Regions from separate parts of the Micromonospora sp. HUAS YX12 genome, predicted to be linked through region 1. Evidence: riboswitches for the same ligand, from Rfam matches in the RefSeq annotation. Region 1 holds a riboswitch; each other region holds the start of a gene.
What was found. Region 1 has a riboswitch for S-adenosylmethionine ahead of ABIH81_RS29700 (GNAT family protein). Riboswitches for the same ligand answer to the same signal wherever they lie in the genome.
Positions count from the first base shown of each region.

Region 2: another riboswitch for S-adenosylmethionine. It lies ahead of ABIH81_RS10570 (aminotransferase class V-fold PLP-dependent enzyme); the one in region 1 lies ahead of ABIH81_RS29700 (GNAT family protein).
Region 3: another riboswitch for S-adenosylmethionine. It lies ahead of thrC (threonine synthase); the one in region 1 lies ahead of ABIH81_RS29700 (GNAT family protein).

Region 1 covers NZ_CP157974.1:6,261,965-6,269,730, forward strand. Annotated here, with positions in the region: gene ABIH81_RS29670 (sugar ABC transporter permease) at 1-365, shown strand, start outside; gene ABIH81_RS29675 (carbohydrate ABC transporter permease) at 362-1,186, shown strand; gene ABIH81_RS29680 (trehalase family glycosidase) at 1,219-2,931, shown strand; gene ABIH81_RS29685 (LacI family DNA-binding transcriptional regulator) at 2,941-3,954, opposite strand; partial or broken gene ABIH81_RS29690 (transposase) at 4,156-4,479, shown strand; gene ABIH81_RS29695 (class I SAM-dependent methyltransferase) at 4,551-5,396, opposite strand; SAM riboswitch class IV at 6,001-6,116, shown strand; gene ABIH81_RS29700 (GNAT family protein) at 6,129-6,788, shown strand; partial or broken gene ABIH81_RS29705 (IS701 family transposase) at 7,042-7,200, shown strand; gene ABIH81_RS29710 (hypothetical protein) at 7,760-7,766, opposite strand, start outside.
Region 2 covers NZ_CP157974.1:2,155,969-2,163,734, reverse strand. Annotated here, with positions in the region: gene ABIH81_RS10595 (ATP-dependent DNA helicase) at 1-68, shown strand, start outside; gene ABIH81_RS10590 (AI-2E family transporter) at 122-1,405, opposite strand; gene ABIH81_RS10585 (co-chaperone GroES) at 1,578-1,925, shown strand; gene ABIH81_RS10580 (hypothetical protein) at 2,025-2,192, shown strand; gene ABIH81_RS10575 (PrsW family glutamic-type intramembrane protease) at 2,220-3,749, opposite strand; SAM riboswitch class IV at 3,773-3,895, shown strand; gene ABIH81_RS10570 (aminotransferase class V-fold PLP-dependent enzyme) at 3,941-5,203, shown strand; gene ABIH81_RS10565 (FUSC family protein) at 5,290-6,543, opposite strand; gene ABIH81_RS10560 (metal-dependent phosphohydrolase) at 6,613-7,248, shown strand; gene ABIH81_RS10555 (DUF4031 domain-containing protein) at 7,174-7,506, opposite strand; gene ABIH81_RS10550 (FAD-linked oxidase C-terminal domain-containing protein) at 7,540-7,766, shown strand, end outside.
Region 3 covers NZ_CP157974.1:2,134,837-2,142,602, reverse strand. Annotated here, with positions in the region: gene paaN (phenylacetic acid degradation protein PaaN) at 1-43, opposite strand, end outside; gene ABIH81_RS10495 (GNAT family N-acetyltransferase) at 96-1,115, opposite strand; gene thrC (threonine synthase) at 1,516-2,805, opposite strand; SAM riboswitch class I at 2,818-2,950, opposite strand; gene ABIH81_RS10485 (DUF4232 domain-containing protein) at 3,065-3,742, shown strand; gene ABIH81_RS10480 (DoxX family protein) at 3,797-4,243, opposite strand; gene ABIH81_RS10475 (ABC transporter permease subunit) at 4,395-5,312, opposite strand; gene ABIH81_RS10470 (alpha/beta fold hydrolase) at 5,312-7,766, opposite strand, start outside.

The DNA.
Region 1 (7,766 bases):
TGGTGCTCTACAGCGGCCTGCAGGCGATCCCGGCCGAGGTGTACGAGGCGTCCGCCCTCGACGGTGCGACGGGGTGGCAACGGTTCTGGGCGATCACCTTCCCGTTGCTGCGCCCCGTCTCCGCGATCACGCTGCTGCTGGGGTTGATCTACACGCTGAAGGTCTTCGACATCATCTGGATCATGACCCGCGGGGGACCCACCGGCTCGTCCGCGACGCTCGCCACCTGGTCGTACCGACTCGGCTTCGGCAATCTGCTGCCCGAGTTCGGGCCGGGCGCGGCCGTCGGGAACCTGCTCATCGTGATGGCCCTGATCGCCGGGCTCGTCTACATCCGGATCGAGCGGAGGCAGCAACTACGATGACCACCCCTCCCCCGCGGGCCTGGTGGAAGACCGGCGTCGCTCTGGTGCTGACCGGGCTGATGCTCTTCCCCGTCTACTGGATGATCAATGTGTCGTTCACCCGGGACCAGGACATGCGGGCCACTCCCCCGCACCTGTTCCCCGCCAACGGCACCCTGGACGGCTACCGTGCGGTGCTCGACCAGCAACTGCCCTACCTCGGCACCAGCTTCCTGGTCGGCCTCGGCACTGTCGCACTGACCGTGGCGCTGGCCGCTCCGGCCGGATACGCGCTGGCGAAGCTCCGGCCGCCCGGCGGCCCGGCCCTGAGCTTCGTGCTGCTGATCGCCCAGATGATCCCCGGCATCATCATGGCGATGGGCTTCTACGCCATCTACCTCACCCTCGGCGTGCTGAACACACTGCCCGGTCTGATCCTGGCCGACACCACCCTCGCGGTACCGTTCGCCGTCCTGATCTTCACGGCCTTCATGTCGGGCATCCCCGACGAACTGCTCCAGGCCGCCGTGGTCGACGGCGCCGGCCGGCTGCGGACCTTCTGGTCGGTCGTCCTGCCGGTCAGCCGCAACTCGATCGTCACGGTGTCGCTGTTCGCGTTCCTGTGGTCCTGGTCGGACTTCATCTTCGCCTCGACCCTCACCGGCGGCGGCGACCACCAGCCGATCACCCTCGGCATCTACCACTACATCGGCAACAACAACCAGCAGTGGAACGCCATCATGGCCACCGCTGTCGTCGCCTCCGTCCCCGCCGCCGTGCTGCTGGTCCTGGCCCAGCGCTACGTCTCGACGGGCGTGACCGCCGGCGCCGTCAAGGACTGACCACCCGCACCACAGAAAGGCACCTGCCACCCATGACCGTCGCCCCGTCCGGTCCGGAGTTCCCCATCCAGGACATCCCCTTCAGCTACCGGGGGTCCTGGTTCAACCTCTCCCCGGTGGTAGCCGAGAAGACGTACGCCGACGATCTGCACCTGGTCTCCCACCAGAACGGACTGCACCCCGTCCTCCGCCTCGCCCCCACGGTGGCCGGCACCACAGTGGTCGCCACCCCCGCGCTGCTGACCTGGCGCAGCGGCACCGACCGGATCGAGGCCGTCTACGCCGGCCCGGACGCGCTGCGGATCAGGGGGCGCGGGCTCGGTCTGCGGGTGGCCGCGGCGGCGGGCACCCTGACCCCGTTCAGCGGCACCTACCTGTACCTCGATCCGGTCGACGGGTCACACGTGTTCACCTCGTACGAGACCGGTCGCCGATACCGGATCACGGTGCTATCCGGGGCCCTGCGCCGCACCGACGGCGTGCAGGCGCTGGGCACCGCCGACCGGTCGGTGGACCTCCCCGCCGACCGGCCGTGGGAGATCGCGGTCGAGGAGTACGCGACAGCCCGCCGCCGGTACGACGGGTCCGTCCCGTTCGAGCGGCTGCACCTCGACCGGACGACGGAGTTCAGCGCGTTCGTCGACGCGATCGCCCCGTGGCGTGGCCCGGACACGCAGGCCGCCGAACTGGCCGCGTACGTGCTGTGGTCGGCGACCGTCTCCCCGGCGGGCTTCGTCGGCCGCCCCGCCGTCCTGATGTCCAAGCACTGGATGGACAAGGTGTGGAGCTGGGACCACTGCTTCAACGCGATCGCCCTGGCCGCCGGCGAGCCGGAGCTGGCCTGGCACCAGTTCCAGCTGCCCTTCGACCACCAGGACGAGGCCGGCGCGCTACCAGACTCGATCACTCACTCCGAGGTCCTGCACAACTTCGTCAAGCCCCCCATCCACGGCTGGGCGCTGCGCCACCTGCGTCGCCGCCTCCCCCAGCCGCCGGACCGGGCGGCGCTGGCCCAGACGTACGACCGGCTGGCCCGCTGGACCCGGTTCTGGCTCGACGCGCGCCGCGCGCCCGGTCAGGACCTGCCCCACTACCAGCACGGCAACGACAGCGGCTGGGACAACGCGACCACCTTCGACGGCCACCGGGTGCTCCAGACGGCCGACCTCGCCGCGTTCCTGGTCTCGCAACTGCGCTGCCTGGCCGACCTCGCCGCCGAGCTGGGTGAGAGCGCCGAGCAGTGGTCCCGGGAGGCCGACCGGATCTGCGCGGCCATGCTCGACGACCTCTGGGACGGCGAACGGTTCCTGGCCCGCAGCCCGCACACCGGTCACCGGCGGGCGAGCCGCAGCCTGCTCGACCTGATGCCCGTCGCACTCGGCGCGGACCTGCCCGCGCCGGTCGCCGCCGCCCTGGCGCGCGGTGTCGAGGCGCACCTGACCACGCACGGCCTGGCCACCGAGCCGACAAACTCGGCCCACTACGCCGCCGACGGCTACTGGCGTGGCCCGATCTGGGCACCCTCCACCGTCCTGGTCGAGGACGGCCTCCGGCGGGCCGGGCAGACCAGGATGGCCGACGACATCAGTCGGCGGTTCCTCGCGCTGTGCGAGAAGTCCGGGTTCGCGGAGAACTTCGACGCCGAGACCGGTGCCGGCCTCCGGGACCGCGCGTACACCTGGACGGCGAGCAGCTACCTCATCCTGGCCGCCGCTCAGGAGCAGCGGCGCGGCACCGGCGGGTAGGCCGGACGCTCAGCGCACCGGCACCGGGCCGGTGCTGGACCGCAACGAGATGGGCGGCGTGTAGAGGCGGTGTCGTGGCACGGCACCGCGCTCGGCGATGGTCTCCAGCAGCAGCGTCACCGCCTCGGCCCCCATCTCGACCATCGGCACGTCGGCGGCGGTCAGCGGCGGGCGGAAGTCCTCCGCCCAGTGCTGGGCGGCGACGCCGGTGACCGAGAAGTCGCCCGGCACGGACATCCCGGCGCTGGTCAACGCTCGCTGCATGCCGGGTAGGGCGGCCTCGTTGATGGTCGCCACCGCAGTGACGTCCGGATGGGTGGCGAGCAACTGTTCCACGCACGCCTCGCCGGCTGCGGTGTCGTCGCCGCAGCAGACCTCCACGCCGGTCAGGCCCCGCTCGGCCACGGCGGCCCGGAAACCGGCGAGCGCCCGGTGGCTGGGGCCGTAGCCCGCCGCCACCAGTTCGGCGGAGCGGTTGACCAGCGCCACCTGCCGGTGCCCCAGGTCGGCCAGGTGGTGCACGCACCTGGCGATCAGGCCGGCGTAGTCGATGTCGATCCAGCTCATGCCGTGCGGATCGGCCGTCCGGCCGATCGTGACGAACGGCAGACCGGCCTTGGACAGCCGGGTCACCCGGTCGTCCTCCAGTCGGATCTCCATCAGGATCACGCCGTCGACCCGGCGCCCGGTGACGATCCGCTCGAACGACCGGTCGTGGTCACCACCGGAGGGGGACAGCAGCACGTCGAGGTCGTGCCGGGCGGCCGCCTCGACGACACTGGCGACGAAGCCCAGCTGCATGTCGGTCAGCCGCTGACTCGCCGGCGGGATCACCAGACCGAGGGTGCGGGTACGGCCCTCCTTCAACGCGCGGGCGCTGGCGTTCGGCCGGTAGTCCAGCTCGTCGATGACGGCCTGGATCCGCTGCCGGGTCGCCTCCGACACGGCCCGTTTCCCGCTCAGCACGTACGACACGGTGCTGCGCGACACTCCCGCCCGGCGGGCGATCTCGCCGATGTTCACAGCTCGCCCCCCGAATGGACTCCTGCCCCGACACGGGGGCCACCAGGCTCTGCCGACGAGCATATCCGCAGCGAGCTCGCCACCTGTCGACCCGGTGCGGGCCCCTCAGCGGGTGGCCGGTGGCGTGGAGGCCGGTCGGCCAGCCCCGCCGGAACGCTTGAGCATGACGGCTGCGCCGACGACGAAGACGCCGGCCCGCCAATCTCAGTCAGCCACCTAGCCGAACGGCCCTGCTCCCAAACTGCTCCCAAACTAAGGGGCAATCCACGGCACCCGGGACGCAAGCGGATCCCGGACCGGCAGGTGCTGTGCGGGATCTTGTTCGTGCTGCACACCGGCATCCAGTGGGAGTTCCTGCCCCAACAACTGGGGTTCGGGTCGGGGATGACCTGTTGGCGACGCCTCGAGGAATGGAACCGGGCCGGGGTGTCGCAGCGGCTGCACGAGCTGTTGTTGGCTGAACTCCAGGCCGCCGGGAAGCTGGACTGGTCCCGTGCTGTGATCGACTCCTCACATGTCCGGGCCGCCAGACGCGGCCCTGCATCATCGTCCGGCGTCTCCTTCCCCGGTACTGGTGGAACATGACGTCGTCAGGCTTACCTGCCCGGCTGAAGCGTCGCGTCCGCTTCTGTGGAGGTGGGGGAGACGGTGTCGGTGGACGCGGTGACCAGGAGGTAGTCGGACGTCAGCACGAATCGGTCGGTGTCGACGGCACCGTGCCGGTCGACGAAGGCGCGTAGGTCAGCCACGAGGTCGTTCCATCGGTGCTCGGCGTGCAGCCGGTCCCGTTCCGCCACGACGTGCCCGGCGCTGTCGACGAGCAGTGCGGTTGCCGCCTCGGCGTCCGTGAAGTCGAGGTGTAACCGGTGGGAAACGGCCGACGTCACGTGCAGACCGGCGGACGCCAGGATCGCGTCGATCGCCTCCGGGTCGCCCCACCGGCTCGGCGGTCCGCTGCCGGCCGGTGGCGTGGGCAGATAGTCCCCCACGACCCGGCCCATCGCGGGCAGCAATGTGCCCGGCATCCAGGCGGCGAGCACGAGCCGGGCTCCGGGAGCGCAGATCCGAGCCAGCTCGCGCGCCGCCGCAGCGTGGTCGGCGGCGTACATGACGCCGAAGACCGAGAGCACCACGTCGGCGCAGCCGTCCGGCAGGGGTAGGGATGTCGCCTCACCGAGCAGCCAGTCGATCGCGAGCGCCGACTCGGTGGCGCGCCGCTCGGCCAAGCTCAGCATGACCGGTTCGAAGTCCACACCGGTCGTTCGGGCGCCGCGCGACGCGGCGAGCACGGCCGCGTTGCCGGTGCCGGTGGCGATGTCGACGACGCGGTCGCTTGGGCGGATCGCCGCCGCGGCCACCGCCGCCTCGGCGACCGGCATCAACCGGCGAGCCATCGACGAGTAGTTGCCGATTCCCCAGGTCGTCGCTGGATTACTGTCCATTCCACGCCTCCCCGTTGAAGGAAGGCGCCCTTGGACCCGTGACCGTCGGGTGAGCGTAGCGGACACCTGTCCGTTGCAGCGCCTCTCACCCGCGCAATCGCGACATTACTATGAATCTTCGGACATCGGAAGCATGCAGGCGCCCCTCGACTGGCTGCAGACCAACTTCTACAAGACCGAGCCGGAACTCGGCCATTGCCTGCGCCTGCCCCAAGTTCATCACCACACCGCAGTACATCCCCCGGCTACAGGAACGCCTGCACACCGAGGAACAACCTCATCGCCGACGCCACCGAACGCGGCTGGGCCCGCGAAGTCGAACGACACCGCTGCACCACCGACCGCATCCGCCGCCTCCTCGACGAACTCAGCCCCGCCGCACCAGCCAACTCACGCAACGGCAACAAGGCAGCTGCACACGAAGAGTGACGATCTGTGCAGAGGGCTCCGCGCGTTGTCAGCGGCATGAGCGGGCACCTGATCTTGCGTTCCTTTGTTCTCCATCGACCGCTGCATTTCCTGATACGACCAGTCACAGGTGCTCCGTTGTCGTTCTACATCGGAGGGAACACCCCGGCGCACACGGATTGCTAGAGTGCCGGCAGGTCACGAGTGCCAGCGCGAAGCCCCGGCTCGCTGGCCGGCAACCCTCCGTTCGTGGATGGGGTGCCCCGGGTGATGACCGGGCCCGGTGCGCGGTGCGCCGGGCAATCCGCGAACGGAGGACCATTTGTGTCATTCACCACGACGTTGACGGCTCCGGTCCTGGAGGGTGACCTCGTCTGTCTGCAGCCGCTGGACCATCGGCACGCCGCCGACTTGGCCGTGGCGGCCGAGGAGGACCGCACCTCGTACCGATACACCTGGGTGCCGACCGCTGCGGAGGTGAGCGACTACATCGACGCGCAGCTGGCACGGGCCGCAGCCGGGACGCTGGCGCCGTACGCCCTGGTGGCGAAGGCGACGGGGCGGGCGGTCGGTGCCACCGCGTACTGGGATCCGCGGCTGCGGCCGGGCCGCAACGAACTGTGCGCGGTCGAGGTGGGATTCACCTGGCTCGCCGCGTCGGCGCAGGGCGCCGGGCTCAACACCGAGGCGAAGTTCCTGCTCTTCGCCCACGCGTTCGAGCACTGGCGGGTCGTCCGTGTCGACCTCAAGACCGACGCCCGCAACAACCGCTCTCGGGCGGCGATCGAGCGTGTGGGGGCGCGGTTTGAGGGCGTACTACGCTGCTGGTCGCGGTCTTGGGCGCCGGGTGAGGACGGGCTGCTCCGGGACTCCGCCATGTATTCGATCGTCGCCTCGGAATGGCCGGCCTGCCGGGCCCGGTTGCAGGCCCTGTTGGCGAGGGCCAGGAACGGCAACGCCAAGGTGGAGCCGATTCAGGGGTGAGCAGGCCGCACGCGGGTACGTCCGGTCGGGCTTACGAGCGTGGCCAGGTCGGCGTAGACGACGTCGAAGCCGCGTCGCCGGAGGGCGGCGATGTTCTCCACGAACAGCAGCGGCGGTCGAAGGACACGAACGGCGTCGGCGACGGCACTCCACAGGCTGGAGTGCGCTCCGGTGATGCCGACGCGTTTGCCGGCGTTGTAAATGTCCAGGGGAAACCGGCGGTGAGGACGTCGACCGGTTCGACTCGCGCCCAGTCGACCACGACTACCGCGAGTTGAAGACCGGCCTCGGCCTGGACCACTTCGAAGGCCGCTCCTGGATCGGCTGGCACCGCCACGTCACCCTCGTCACCGCCGCGCACCTGTTCATCACCGAACTACGCCTGGACCCAAAAGCGGCTGCGCCGGCCTGACCCTCTACAAGGTCCTCCGCGAGCTGCAACGACTCCTCGCGACCTGGACCGGCGCCTGTCTCACCTGCCACCAACCCGTGAAACCGCTACATCGCAATAAGCGCCACAGAACCGAACAAAGTACTACTAGTCGTCGCTTAACGCGAGCAGGGCCGGCTGGGTAGGAGACAGTGAACGGTCGGTTGGACATCGGCACCCGTGGTCGACCGAGTGCGCCGCCGGAACGTCGTCGACGGGATCGATGAGCACGTTGCTGGGCCATGGAGGATTGCCACGTTCCCCGAGGTGGGGATCGGAGCCCGGTGCCGCTGCTCCCAATCTGCTCCCAATTTAAGGGGCAACATGGCGATAGCCCGTTACCTGTGGCTCCGGTGACGGGCTCGCCACCTGTATATATTCATGGTGGGCGATACTGGGATCGAACCACCAATCTCCAAGGTGTGAACTGTCGGCGAGCCGGTCGGATCAGGCTCGATGCGAGGTCAGACGGCCCGTTAGCGCGCTGCTCGGTCTGGTTTGGCTGGCACGGTTGCTGTACTTCGCTGCTGTACTGCTGGCATCAGATC
Region 2 (7,766 bases), 2.4 Mb from region 1:
CGCCGTTCTGGTACACCACCCGGCCGGAGGTGGCCCGGGGCGCGCTGGAACGGCTCGCCAAGAGCTGACGCCCGCGCCTCCCCGGGGCGGGGTGACGCGGGCGTCGGCGGGTCTTGCCGGGTCAGGGCGCCTGGGAGGCGACGACCACCGCGTCCGGCGGGGTGTCCGGCACGCTCCGCGCGGCGAGCCGGCGGACCGCGGTGTTGAGTACGGCGATCAGCGGCACCGCGACCAGCGCGCCGGCGATGCCTGCGAGCACGACTCCGGCGGCGATGCCGATGATCACGGCGAGCGGGTGGATGGCCACCGCGCGGCCCATGATCAGCGGCTGGAGCACGTGGCCCTCGACCTGCTGCACGCCGATCACCGCGCCCAGGATGATCAGGGCGGTGACCGGGCCGCTGTCGACGAGCGCCACCAGCACGGCCACCACGCCGGACAGGAACGCGCCGACGATCGGGATGAACGCGCCCAGGAAGACCAGCGCGGCCAGCGGGAACGCGAACGGGATGTCGAACAGCACCAGGAAGATGCCGATGCCGACCGCGTCGATGAAGGCCACCAGGACGGTGGCCCGCACGTAGGCGCCGAGCGTCGCCCAGGACGCGCGACCGGCGTCGTCGACCTTCCAGCGGGCGGCGACCGGCAGCAGCCGGACCAGGAACCGCCAGATGTTGTTGCCGTCGCGCAGGAAGAAGAACGTGGCGAACAGGACCAGGACGGTGCCGGTGAGCACCTCGGCGAGCGTGGCGGCGGTGCTTATCGCACCGCTGGTGAACCGCTCGGTGTTGCCGTTGATCCAGTTCTGCGCCTCGTCGATGTAGCGGTTGAGCTGACTGTCGGACAGGTGCAGCGGGCCGGTCTTGAACCAGTCCTGGATCTGCCGGACGCCCTCGGAGGACTTCTGGCTCAGCTCCGGTACGCCCTTGATGAACTCGTTGACCACCAGCGTGAGCGTGCCGACGACAGCGGCCAGGCCGCCGACCAGCACCACGGCGGTCGCCAGCGAGCGGGGAAGCCGGGCCCGGAGCAGCCAGCCGACCGCCGGGGCGAGCAGCGCGGAGAGCAGCAGCGCGACGGCCAACGGGATGATCACGATGCTGATGGTGCCGACGATCTTGAGCAGTGCCCAGGTCACGATGCCGATCACGATCAGGCGCCAGCACCACGCGGCGGCGATGCGCAGCGCGTGCGGCACCTCCGTGTCGTCCCGGCTGACCGTCGAGGAGTGCAACGCCGCCGGCGACCCGGCGCCCACGACCATCGCCTCCGGTGAGGCGGGCGGCCCCGGCGCGGCCGGCGAGGCCACTCCCGCGTCCCCGGCCTCCGCGGCCTCCGCTGCGGCCCGCCGGGTCCGGGCCGCCTCCCGGCCCGACTCGTACGCGCGGCGGAGCCGTCCACGCATCCGCTCGAAGCGGCTCAAGCGCACCTCCGGCAAAGTCAGCCCCACCAGGTCGCAGGGGGCACAGGATACGTCCGTACGCCCCACCCTAGGGCGACTCGGCCACACATTGCCCGCCCGGCGCTCTCGCCAACCACACGGGGATCGACCGACGGCCACGCGGTAGCGTCTTCGCGTGACCGCCGACCAGAGTCTCGACGCCGGGCTGCCGATACGTCTGCTGCACGACCGCGTGCTGGTGCGTACCGAGGGTGGCGAGGGGGAACGCCGCTCCACCGCCGGCATCGTGATCCCCGCGACGGCAGCCGTGGGCAAGCGGCTGGCCTGGGCCACAGCGGTCGGCGTCGGCCCGAACGTCCGCGCGATCGTGGCCGGTGACCGGGTGCTGTTCGACCCGGACGACCGCTCCGAGGTCGAGTTGCACGGACGGGCGTACGTGCTGCTGCGCGAGCGGGACGTGCACGCCGTGGCGGCCGAGCGGGTGGAGACCACCGCCGCCGGCTCCACCGGTCTCTACCTGTAGCTCTCACCTCCGGCGACGGGCCCGGCGCGGGTCGGCGCCGTTTGCGGCGCTGCCCGGCGGGAAGCCCAGGCACCTCAGCGCGCCCTGGGGAGGGACACCATGCCGGTAGTGATCAAGAAGATCCTCGCCTGGGGATTCCTCGCGTTCCTGATCTACTTCATGGCGTTCCGGCCGGACGGGGCGGCGCAGATGTTCAAGGGCATCGGCGCCGCGTTGATGGCCATCGCCCAGGGGCTCGGCGACTTCCTGACCGGCCTGATGAGCTGACCACCGCCGCCGACGAGCCGGCCGGCCTCAGCGCCCGGGGTGCCAGGGCGCGCCCGGGTCGTGCCAGCCGCCCGGTCCGTGGCCGGCGCCCGGGCCGCCCTGCCAGCCGGCCGGGCCGTAGCCGCCCGGGCCGTAGCCGCCCTGCGGGAAGGCGGGCGGCTGGGCCAGCACCACCGGGATCGGCACCACCGGGTCGTCCGGCGCCTCGACCGGGCGCTGCGAGCCGTCCGGGAACCGCAGGTGGTAGCGCTGACCGTCCCAGACCCCGACCGGCGCCTGCGGGTCACGACCGACGAAGAACGACCGGTACGCGGTGATCGCGTCCAGCAGCTCCCGTTCCTCCCGTGCCGTCCGCTCCCGCTCCTCCGGCTTGCGGTCCAGTCCCCGGCGCATCCCGTCCCGCAGCAGCGCCAGGCGGGTCGCGGCGAACTGGTAGCCGCGCATCGCGCGTACCCCGCCGTCACCGGCGACCCGTCGCGCCCAGGTGCGCGCCGCGTGCCGCCGGCCCAGGCTGCCCAGTGCCGCCACCTCGGGCGGGGTGAGCCAGCCCGCGCGTACGTAGTCGGGCAGCGTGCGCTCGGTGAGCCGACCCTCCCAGGCGCGCAGCCAGACCGCCAGACCGACCATCGCGAAGAAGATCGGCACCATCACGCCGATGTAGCCGTAGAGCACGATCACGGTCTCCCCGGTGGCCTGGGCCAGCGAGGGCAGCAGGTTCCAGGTGCCGTGCAGGATCATCGCCAGCAGCAGCCCGGCGAGCGGCGCGAGCACCCGTACCCGCCGGTCGGCGGTACGCGCGGCGACACCCAGCCCGACGCCGGTCATCGACGTGAACAGCGGGTGGGCGAAGCCGAACAGCAGGATCCGGACGATGAAGATCGCGATCACCTGCTGCGCGCCGGTGGCCGGGCCGTACTCGTCGGCGCCGGCACGGTAGCCGTGCCCGCCCAGGTAGAGGATGTTCTCCACCATGGCGAAGCCGACCGCGGAGAGCCCGCAGTAGACCAGGCCGTCGGTGATGCCGGAGAACTCCCGCCGCCGGAAGATCAGCACCAGGAGCGGACCGGCCGCCTTGGTCAGCTCCTCGATGAACGGCGCGACCAGCACCGCGGTCAGCGCGACCGGCAGCCCCCGGTCCTCGAACAGCCCCGCGCTGGCCGTGTTCACCAGCAGCGAGATCGCGGTGGAGACGAAGGCGCCCCAGGCGAAGCAGAAGATCAGATACTTCAGCGGCTCCGGTTCGTAACGGTCGAGCCAGAGGAAGCAGAAGACCAGCACCGGCACCGGCAGGATCGCCGCGATCACGCCGATCAGCAGCGCCTCGGCGCCCAGGCTCTCGCCGAGCGTGAACACCATGAACAGCGCACCGGCCGCGATCAGCAGCACCACACCGGCCAGCACCAGGAAGCGCCGCCAGCCGAGCCGGCGCAGCGGCATCCGGGGCGCCGGCGCCCCCGGCGGGGCGACGGGCGCGTGCGGTGGCGGCGGGGCTGCGCCGGGCGGGGTGTCGGCCATGCGGTCAGCGTAGTCACCCACGACCCACTGGTCCGGTCGCATCGTGACGGCTATGCTCCCGGACAGGTCACGAGCGCCAGCGTCAAGCCCCGGCTTGCTGGCCGGCAACCCTCGTCGAGGTTCGCGGTGGGGTGCCCCGGGTGATGACCGGGCCCGGTGCCGCTCCGCGCGCCGGGCAAGCGCGGACCCCGTCCCGGCACCCCTGGGGTCCCTGTGACCCGGGAGGCTCCGGCATGACCGTCACCCTCGTACCCTCGCTGCCCGTCCTGCCCGCGACGGTCCGGCCCGACCCGCTCGGCGTGCTCGGCGTACCGGGGGAGATCAACCTGGACCACGCCGCCAGCGCGCCGTGCGCGCGGGCCGCGGCCGACGCGGTGGCCGAGCTCCTTCCCTGGTACGCGAGTGTGCACCGCGGCGCCGGCGCGCTGTCGCGGCGCTGCACGCTCGCCTACGAGCGGGCCCGGCAGACCGTCGGCGACTTCCTCGGCGCCCGCCCCGGCGATCACGTGATCTTCACCCGGAACACCACCGACGCGCTGAACCTGCTGGCCCGGGCGCTGCCCGCCGGCACCACCGTGATCACGTTCGGCGGCGAGCACCACGCCAACCTGCTGCCCTGGCCGCGCGGCTCGGTACGGCTGCCGGTGCCGGACAGCCCGGCCGGCGCGGTCCGCTCCCTCGCGGCGGCGCTCGGCGAACTCGCACGCGACGCCCGGCCCGGCCTGCCCGTGCTGGTCGCGGTCACCGGCGCCGGCAACGTCACCGGCGAGTGCTGGCCGGTCGCCGAGCTGGCCCGGGTGGCCCACCGGCACGGCGCCCGCATCCTGGTCGACGCCGCGCAGCTCGCCCCGCACGCCCCGGTCGACCTGACCGCGCTGGACGTGGACTACGTGGCCCTGTCCGGGCACAAGCTGTACGCCCCGTTCGGCACGGGTGTGCTGGCCGGGCGCGCGGACTGGCTGGACGCGGCCCCGCCGTACCTGGCCGGGGGCGGCGCCACCAGCCACGTCGGCGCCGCGACGCACGAGGTGCGCTGGACGACCGGCCCGGCCCGGCACGAGGCCGGCACCCCGAACCTCCTCGGCGCGGTGACGCTCGCCGCTGTCTGCGAGGCGCTCGGGGCGGCCGACCGGGACGCGCTGCACGCCCGGGAACAGGCACTGCTGGCCCGGCTGCGTACCGGCCTGGCCGCGCTGCCGGACGTGGTGGAACTGCGCGTGTTCTCCCCCGAAGCGCCCCGGGTGGGCATCGTCAGCTTCGTCGTCGCCGGACGGGACTCCGCCGAGGTGGCCGCCCACCTGGCGAGCCGGCACCGGATCGGGGTACGCGACGGCCTGTTCTGTGCGCACCCGCTGACCCGGCGCCTGCTGGCCGAGGCCGCCGCCCGTACCGGCCGCACCGACCTGCCCCCGACCGCCCTGCGCGCCAGCCTCGGCCTGGGCACCACCGAGGCGCAGGTAGACGCCCTCGTAACCGCCCTGACCCACCTCCCCTAGCGCTCGCACCAGATCTTGGTACGGCCCCGCCCCCGTGGGGGCGCTCCCGTACCAAGATCTCCCCCAGCCCGCCCTCTGGGGCGGGGTCAGCCGACGGGTGGGGCTGTGGGGGGATGAGCTGCGGGGTTCTGGGCTGCGGGTTCGCCCGGACGGTTCTCGCCGAACGCCTGCCGTACCAGCCGGTTCGCCTCCTCCTGCTCGACCCCGGAGGCCACCATCAGGTCGCTCGCCGTGGTACGCACCTGGGCGATCACCACGCTGCCGGAGAAGCCGACCCCCTCGGCGTACGCCCGGCCGGCCTCGCTCACCGCGCGCAGCGACCGCTCGCGGGCCTCCTCGGGTTCCTGCCCGGCGGCGAACTCCTGGCGGAGCAGGCGTACCGCCTCGGCCAGGTGACCGATCGCGTCCGGCATCGGCTCGGGGACCGGTTCGGAGTCCTCGATGAGGGTGACCGCGCGGCGGATCAACGTGCCGCTGTTGCGCATGGCCCGGTCGATCGGGTCGGCCGCCTCGGCGTAGTGGGTCAGCTCGCTGCGCCGGTGCCACCGCGCCGGCGAGATGGTGATGGTCTCCTTGGCGCCCTCGATCGCCTCGGAGAGCGCGGCCAGTTCCTCCTTGTTCTCGCGCAGCCGGAACAGGGCCTGCTGGGCCGCGCCCCGGTCCTGCTTGCGCAGCGCCTCGGCGCACGCGTCGAGCTGGTCGGCGAGCAGGTCGAGTGCCGGCCGGGCCGCCCGGTTGATCACCCGTAGCGGGTTGAGCGGCAACAGGACGGCGGTGACCAGCAACGCGATACCGCCGCCGAGGAGCGCGTCGATGAAGCGGGGGAACTCCAGGTTCTCGGTGGACGGGCTGAGTGTCACGATCAGCACGGCGGTGGCCGCGGCCTGGATCACGATGGCGACGCTCGCGCCGGCGAAGATGGTCAGCAGGATGGCCGAGGTCACCACCAGCGCGAGCTGCCACGCGCCGGTGCCGAGGAAGTAGATCAGCGCGTCGCCGACGAGCACGCCGACCGCCACCCCGACGATCAGCTCGACGGTGCGCCGGAACCGCTGCCCCACCGAGGCGGCGAGCGTGCCCACAGCGGAGATCGGGGCGAAGACCGGCTGCGGGTTCTTCAGCAGCCGGTGCGAGATCAGGTACGCCAGGCCGGCGGCGAGCCCGGCCTGCAGCGCGAGGCCGAACGCGGTACGGACCCGGTGCAGCCGGTCGTGCAGCGTCGCCTTGCCCCGGTGCCGCAGTTCCTCCATCGCGGAGGCGATCCGCTGCCCGTCGCGGTCGGCCAGCCCTTCACGCAGGTTGCCGCGGCGCAGGAACTGCAGTCGTCCGTCCCGGGCCATGGCCGGTACTACCCGTACCGCCCCGGCTGAATCCCTCCGACCGGGCCGGAGTGGGGCAGACTGCATCCGATGGACGACCTGACGGCACGGTGGCGGGACGCGGCACGGGCGGCGGGCGCGACCGATCCGGCGGGAGTCGAGCGGGCTGGCGTCCGGCTGCTGGCGGGCTGGCGGGAGCCGCACCGGCGCTACCACGACGAGGCGCACCTGCGCGCGGTGCTCGACGTGGTCGACGCGTACGCCGGTCTGGCCCGCGACCCCGGCCTGGTCCGGCTGGCGGCGTGGTGCCACGACGCGGTCTACGACCCGCGCGCGGCGGGCGACGCCAACGAGCGGGCCAGCGCCGACCTGGCCGGCGAACTGCTGGCCGCCGCCGGGCTCCCGGCCGCGACGGTGACCGGGGTACGCCGCCTGGTGCTGCTCACCGCCGGCCACGCGGCCGGGCCGGACGACCCGGACGGCGCGCTGCTCTGCGACGCGGACCTGGCGGTGCTCGCCGCCCCGGCGGAGCGCTACGACAAGTACGCCGCCGCGATCCGCGCCGAGTACGCGCACGTGCCCGAACCGGACTTCCGCACCGGCCGGGCCGCGGTGCTGCGGCACCTGCTCGCCCTGCCGGCGCTCTACCGCCTACCCGAGCCGCACGCCCGCTGGGAGGCTCCGGCCCGGGCCAACCTGTCCCGGGAACTGGCCGGTCTCACCTGAGACGCGGTGCTTCGGGCGGCGCAGACCGGCGTCACGCAGCAGCCGGACGATCTCCCGCGAGGGCACGACCGTGGCGCCGAGCCAGACCGCCGCCCGGAACCGCTCGGCGGGCAGGTCGTAGTGGTCGCGGTCGAAGCCGCGCCGGGGCGCGCCGAGCATCTCGGCGAACGCGTGCAGCTCGGCGTACGAGACGTCGCTGATCAGGTGCGACCAGAGCCGGCCGCGCCAGGGCACGGCAGGCGGGTCCAGGTAGAGCACGGCAACAGACGGTACGCCGGTAGCCTTCCCGGCATGGCCGCCCATCCCCTCCTCGACGACCTGCGGGCCGCGCTCGGCGACGCCGCCGTACTGACCGACCCGGACCTGCTGGCCGGGCACGAGCGCGACGAGGCCGACCTGTGCGACTCGGGCACCCCGCTGGCGGTGGTACGTCCGCGCGACACCGACGAGGTGGTGGCGGTGGTCCGGGCGGCCGGGCGGCACGGCGTACCCGTGGTGCCGCAGGGTGCGCGGACCGG
Region 3 (7,766 bases), 2.4 Mb from region 1:
TCTCGCGGTGCCTGTCGTACAGGGGGTGCGGGGTCTCCGTCATGCCCGCCATCATGCAACAGGAAGGCACCAGATCAGTAGGGGCGTGTCACAACTCAGATCGTCAACTGCCAGTCGACGGAACCGGCGGCGGGGCGGAAGCCGAGCTGTTCGTTGATCCCGATCATGTGGCGGTTCGCCGCCGCGTTCCAGGTGTCGACGACCCGCAACGCCGGTTCGTGCGCCAGCGCGTACGCCAGGTTTCCGGCCTTGCAGAGCAGGCCGAGCCGGTGGCCGCGGTGGTCGGGGTCGACGATGGTGATCTCCTGCCAGGCGTGGTCGGTGCTGCCCGCGTCCAGGCCGAGCTGGGTCCAGCCGACCAGGCGGCCGGACGCCTCGTGCACCACGCCGGTGTTGTACCGGCGTACGCCCCGGGCATCAAGCGCCCGCTCCGCGTCCCGCATTCGCGCCGCGTCCATCTGCTCCGGCTCCCAGTCCAGCTCACCCATCGGCGCGTCGACCAGCAGCCGGCCCTGGAGGTAGGCGACGTCCGCGACGTACTCCTCGGGGGTGTGGTCGCGCCACCGCACCGGCCGGTATCCGGTCGCCGCGGCGCGGGCCCCGGCCAGCAGCGCGGACAGCCGGTCGCGGTCGAGCCCGGTCACGTCGAGGCGGCGGCGGACGTCGGCCAGCGCCGGTTCGGCGCCCATGGCGGCGGCGAACGCGGCGCCGGGGAAGACCCGGTCCTCCTCGCCGGGCAGCGCGGCGGTGGTCGAGCCGACAAGGCGTTTTCCGCCGTGCTCGCGGAGCAGCCGCACGCCGTGCTCGTGCAGCACGCGGCCGATGCCGCGCCGCCGGTACGCCGGGTCGACTGTCAGTTCGACGGTCGCGTTCTCGGTGTTGTCGATCGTGTGCAGGTAGAGCCGCAGCCAGCCGACCGGCGACCCGCCGAGGCGGGCCACCAGCCAGCGCGTGTCGATGCCGGGCATCGGATGCGACAGCGGCGCCTCGAACCGCCGCCTGCAGGGGTCGGGCAGGTCCGGCTCGTCGACGGCCTGCGCGGCGCACGCGATCCGGTAGACCGCGTCGAGCGTCTGCCGGTCGGCCGGGTCCAGGGGCGTCACGGTGAGCGTCATGCCACCAAGGGTGTGCCGGACACAGCGAAGGGGCCAGCGATTTTCCGCCGGCCCCTTCGGACGTTGGTCGGGAGGGACGTCCGCACAACGCCTCCGGCGTTGGGTCGCAAGAACTTGAAAAGTCTCCGGCGGATGCCCTCCCGCACGAAGCATCTTGCGCCGTCCGGTTCCTGCCGTCAAGTCCTTGAGGGCGGTTTTCTGGCACTCACCGCACATCACCGGTTACCCACCGGTCTCACCCGATCCCCCACCCGGGCGAGCCCCACCTCCCCCACCCGGCCAGCCCACCCGGCCCGCCCGCCGCCACAGCGGTGATCAAGGAGTTTGCGTCCCGAGACGGCCCGGCCGGTGACACTTTCTCCTTGATCACCGCACCGGCGGCGGCGGGAGAGCGGGGCGGTCAGGCCAGGAGGCCGGCGTCGCGGGCGGCGCGGAGGCTGGGCTTGATGCGGTGGGTGGGACCGACCTGGGCGGCCACCGCGTCGAGCGTCTTCAGACCCTCGCCGGTGTTGAACACCACGGTCTCGGCGGCCGGGTCGAGCCGGCCCGACTCGACCAGCTTGCGCAGCACCGCGACCGTCACGCCGCCCGCCGTCTCGGCGAACACCCCGGTGGTACGGGCGAGCAGCCGGATGCCCGCCCGGATCTCGTCGTCGTCGGCGTAGTCCATCCAGCCGCCGGTACGGCGCACCGCCTCCAGCGCGTACAGCCCGGCCGCCGGGTCGCCGATGTTCAGCGACTTGGCGATGCCGGCCGGCTTGACCGGCACGATCGTGTCGGTGTCGCCGTGCAGCGCGGTGGCGATCGGGTTGCAGCCGGCCGACTGCGCGCCGAACACCTTCCAGCCGCCGGCCGGCGCCTCGACCAGCCCGATCTCGACCAGCTCGGCGAACGCCTTGTCGATCTTGGTGAGCAGCTCGCCGCTGGCCATCGGGATGACCACCTGGGCCGGGATCCGCCAGCCGAGCTGCTCGGCCACCTCGTAGCCGAGCGTCTTGGAGCCCTCCGCGTAGTAGGGCCGCACGTTCACGTTGACGAACGCGGTGTCCTCGAACTCGTCGGTCTCCACCAGCTCGCCGCAGAGCCGGTTCACGTCGTCGTACGAGCCGTCGATGGCGACCAGGTCGCCGCCGTAGACCGCGGTGGTGACGACCTTGCCCTGCTCCAGGTCGCCGGGGATGAAGACGATCGACGGCACGCCGGCCCGGGCCGCGTGCGCGGCGACGGAGTTGGCGAGGTTGCCGGTGGAGGCGCAGGCGTACCGGGCGAAGCCGAGCGCCCGGGCCGCGGTGAGCGCCACCGAGACGACCCGGTCCTTGAAGGAGTGGGTGGGGTTCGCGCTGTCGTCCTTGACCCAGAGCGGCGCGGTGAGCCCCAGCTCGGCCGCGAGGTGCGGGGCGGCGACGAGCGGGGTCAGCCCCGGGTCGAGCGTGACCCGGGTCGCCGGATCCTGGCCGGCCGGCAGCAGCGCCGCGTACCGCCAGATGTTGTCCGGACCGGCCTCGATCTGCTCGCGGGTGACGGTGGCCAGCGCAGCGGTGTCGTAGTCGACCTCCAGCGGCCCGAAACACTCGTAACAGGCGTGCTGCGCGGCGAGCGGGTACCGCGCCGAACAGGCACGGCAGACCAGGGCGCGGGCCGGGCTGAGGGTGGTGTCGATACCGGTGGCGACGGGAAGCGTCGACGTCATGTCGAGGATTTCCTCTCATCTTTCCCCGCATCGCCGGGTGCGGCGGGGACGGAATTGGCACCTGCCCGCTGTCGCTCGTCATCGAGCGTGCGGGTGGTTGCCGGGGCGTCGTCGGGCCGTATCCCTCAGCCCCTCTGGATGAGGTATTCAGTTGTGCCGCCGAGTCTAGGCGCTGCTCACGGCCACGCCACCTCGGGATCCCACGCTGTGGGCCGGATCAGCGTCCGACCACCGCGCGGCGGAGTGGCATGATCGCCGGATGCGGAGACCGGCGCGCCTGATCGGCGCCCTCACCGGCGTGACGCTGATGGCCGCCTGCGCCCCGGCGCAGGGGCCCGCGGACGGGAGGCTGCCCGACCGGCCACCCACGGGCATCGACCCGCTGACCACGGTTCCGCCGCGGCCCGGTGCCCCCACGGCCGACCCGGCACCCGCCGCCACCTGCTCCCCGGAGGGCATCGCGATCACCGAGCTGGGGGTGAGCGCCGCGATGGGGCTGCGGGCCATGGGCCTGGACCTGGTCAACTGCGGCGACCGGCCGTACGAGCTGCGCGGCTATCCGGCGGTCACGCTCCGGGACGCCGACGGCGACCCGATCGAGGTGCGGATCATCCCGGGCGCCGCGCCGATCACCTCCGGCTTCGACCACCCGCCCACCCGGATCGTGCTGGCCCCCGGCGAGCGGGCGGGCGCGGCGCTGATCTGGCGGAACCTGGTCACCGACGCGACAGTGGTGGCCACCGACGGCACAGAACTCGACGTCGCGCCGGTGGCCGGCCGGCCGGCGTACCCGGTCGCCCTGGACGGGCCGATCGACCTCGGCAACACCGGCCGGCTGGGCGTCAGTGCGTGGGAGCGCCGGAAGCCCGGCCCGGCCGGCACGCCCACGCCGGCCGCCCCACCGCCGCCCACGACTCCGCCGGTCAATCCGCTGTAGGACCAGAGCCCGGCACGGGAGCGCCCGACCGGGATCTGGTTCGGCGGCGAACGCTCAGACCGGGACGGAAGCCGGCGCGACGGCGGGCTCGGTCACGGTGGACCGGCGGCGGGACAGCAGCGCGTCGAGCGCCCAGTTTCCCGGGCCTAGCACCGCGACCAGCAGGAACGACCAGCAGAAGAGCGCGGCCAGTTCGCCGCCGTTCTGCAGCGGCATCAGGTGGTCCGGCTGGTGCACCACGAAGTACGCGTACGCCATCGAGCCGGAGGCGAGCAGCGCGGCCGGCCGGGTGAACAGGCCGACGAGCACCAGCGCGCCGCACACGAGCTGGATCAGCGCCGCCCACCAGCCGGGCCAGGTGGCGAACGGCACGGCCCCGCCGGTGACCGGATTGCCGCCGAAGACGCCGAAGATCGAGGCGGCACCATGGCAGAGGAAGAGCACGCCGGTGACGATGCGGAACAGGGACAGCACAGGGTCTTTCAGCTGAGCCGGGATCATAGGGAACCTCCTGGTACGGGTGCCGGACGCCGTCCAGGATGGGGGGACTATCGATCGATGTTAATCGATTTCTTTGCAGGCGGGACAATCCTGTGGGAACGCTCCCATGATATGGGCCGGACCACTCGCGTGGCGACCCCGTCCGGTCACCTCAGCTCGTGACGTCCTTGCGGGTGAAGCGCCAGAAGGCCAGACCCCAGAACAGCGTGGCGTAGACGACCGCCGAGAAGGCGCCCTTGACCACGTCGTCGGTCTGCATCGGTGTCGACAGCAACCCCAGCCAGGCGCTGCTGTAGTGGGTCGGCAGCAGGTTCCGCAGCCCGCCCAGCGCGGTGATCTGGTCCAGGATGCTGGACAGGATCCACAGCAGCACCGCCCCGCCGACCGCGCCGAGCGCGGCATCGGTGGTCACCGACAGCAGGAACGCCAGCCCGGCCACCACCAGCAGCACGACCGCGAGATAGCCGAGCACGCCGAGCAGCCGCAGCAACCCGTCGGCCGGGGCCAGTTCGGCCGAGACCTGGCTGCTCAGCGGCTTCCAGCCGTACCGGAGCGTGCCGGCGAGCAGCGCGGTGCCGGCCAGCAACAGCAGGGCCAGCCCGGAGTACGCGAGCGCGACGACCAGCTTCACCGCGAGCAGCCGGGCCCGGGGCACCGGCACGGCGAGCAGGTAGCGCAGGCTGCCCCAGCTCGCCTCGCTCGCCACCGTGTCGCCGCAGAACAGCGCCACCACCACGACCAGCAGGAACGACGCGGACACCAGGATCGAGAACAGGGTGAAGTTGAGCCCGCCCGAGGTGGCCAGGTCGGCCAGGCTGGAGAACTCGCCCCGCCCGCCGTCGTCGTCGTCCCCGGCGTCGAACTGGAACGCCACCAGGATGATCAGCGGCAGCAGCACCATGAACCCCAGCGCGAGCTGGGTACGCCTCCGCGACGCCTGCCGCCGGACCTCCGCGGCGAACGGGAGCGTGGCCGAGGGCCGGTAACCGGCCGCCGCCCCGCCCGCGCCCGGCGCCGCCGTGCCGGACGTGCCGCCACCAGGCGACGATGCCACCGACGAACCCGCCATCACCGGTCCCCGCTTCCCCGAGAGTTCTCGCCCACCAGGGCGAGGAACGCGTCCTCCAGGCGGCGCCGGGGCACCACCCGGTCCACCCCGATACCGGCGCGGACCAGTTCGGCCACCACCTCGCTGCGGGCGGTGCCGTTGGTGTCGACCACCAGCCCGCCGTCGCCGTCGGGCAGCACCCGTACGCCGCCGAGCCGGCCGAGCACCGTACGCGCCGCGTCCGGGTCGCTCACGTCGAACAGCACGCTCGGCGACTCGCCGACGATCTCCTCCACCGGGCCGGACGCCACGATCCGGCCCTTGTTCACCACCACCGCGTGCGTGCAGGTCTGCTCCACCTCGGCCAGCAGGTGGCTGGAGACCAGCACCGCCCGGCCGTCGGTGGCGTAGCGCTGGAGCACCCGGCGCATCTCGGCGATCTGCGGCGGGTCCAGCCCGTCCGTCGGCTCGTCCAGCACCAGCAGCTCGGGCAGGCCGAGCATGGCCTGGGCGATGGCCAGCCGCTGCCGCATGCCGTGGCTGTACTTCTTCGTCCGGCGGTGCACCGAGTCGCCCAGGCCGGCGATCTCCAGCGCCTCGTCGAAGTGCGCGTCCTCCCACGGCCGGCCGGTGGCACGCCAGTACGCCTTGAGGTTGTCCAGACCGGACAGGTGCGGCAGGAAGCCCGGCCCCTCGACCAGCGCGCCGATCCGGGACAGCACCGGCGAGCCCGGCACCAGCCGGTGACCGAAGACGTAGATCTCACCGGCGGTGGGCTGGGTCAGCCCCATCAGCACCCGCAGCGTGGTGGTCTTGCCCGCACCGTTCGGCCCGAGCAGGCCGACCACCTGACCGGGGTGCACCTCGAAGTCCACGTCGGAGACCGCGACGAAGCCGTCCGCGTACTCCTTGCGCAGGTTGCGCACGGCGAGCGGGACGCCCGCGTACTCCGGGTGCACGGAGTCGTCCTGGCGACGGTGCCGGCGGCGGGTGAGCAGCACGACCACGACGAGCCCGGCCACGATCGCGGCGAGCAGGCCGGCCAGCGCCCAGCGCCAGATCGTGGCGGTGGTCGGGATCGGCGTGGCATCGACGGTGGGCAGCGTCAGCGGCCCGTCCGCGAGCGCCACGGTGTGCACGGCCGGTTCCGCGGGCGAGGCGTACGCCTGGTCCGACGTCGCCACCACGAGCCGCAGCCGGTGCCCGGCCTCGACCCGCCGGACGATCCCCGGCAGCGTCACGGTGACCGGCGTCGCCGCGTCGACGGTGGCCGGCAGGCCGGTCAGGCGCACCGGCGCGACCAGGCCGGACGGCAGCGTGGCCGCACCCTGCGGGTCGACGTCGTAGAGCTTCACGAACAGCACCGCCTCGCCGGTCGGTGAGGCGGCCCGGATCCGCACGGTGGGCGCGCCCACCACGTCGACCGGCTCGTCCAGCGGCGCCGACTCGAAGCGGGCGTGCTGGCCGGGGATGTCACCGGCGACGCCGTCCAGCAGCGAGCCGAGCGCGCCCGCGAACGGCACCGAGGAGATCGCCGCCGGGTTGCCGTTCGGCGGTACGGCGACCGGCTGGGGCGGACCGGCGAGCTTCACCTCGCGGCGGTCCTGCCCGGTCAGCCCCGGATAGTCGGCGGTACGGAAGCCGGTCGCCACCAGGCCACGGTCGAGCGCGTCGAACCCGGCGATCCGGGAGAACGTGAACGTGTCGCCGGGGGCCGCCCCGTCCCCCTTGACGTAGTGGTCGAGCCACTGAGCGGTCAGGAACTTCACCCGGTCGGAGTCGGAGGTGGGTCCGGAGCCGCCGTCGTGGCCGCCGGTGAACCAGGCGACCCGTACCGGCGTGCCGGCCGCGGCGATACCGCGGGCGTTGGCGTCCGCCTCGGCCAGCGGGAAGAGCGTGTCCGCCTCGCCCTGCACCAGCAGCGTCGGCGACTTGATCCGGTCCAGCACGCCGGCCGGCGACGACCGGCGCAGCAGCTCGACCGCCGCCGCGTCGGCCCGGCCGGTGGTGGCGATGCGCAGGTACGCAGCGCAGACGTCGGCCGCGAAGCGCCCGCAGGACGGGTCGGCGGCGCCGGCCGGTGCGCGACCGGAACCGGTGCCCGGCCCGGCGCCCGGCTGCGGGCTCGGCGGGCCGGCGGACTCGGGTGCGCCCTCCGGCGCGGCGGCGGTGGCCCCGGAGAGACCGGCCGGACCGGATCCGGCGTTCCCGCCGCCACCGAAGAAGATGCCGGCCCAGCCCTTCTTGAACACGCCGTCGGCAGGCTGCCGGCCGCTGCTCTCCGGCAGGAAGGCCCGGGACAGGTCGTTCCAGGTGATCATCGGGACGATCGCGTCGATCCGCTGGTCCTGCGCGGCCAGCAGCAGGGCCAGGCCGCCGCCGTACGAGCCGCCGACCACACCGACCCGGGGATCACCGGCCGCGTCGAGGCGGATGTCCGGCCGCTGCGCGAGCCGGTCGAGCAGCCGCTGCGCG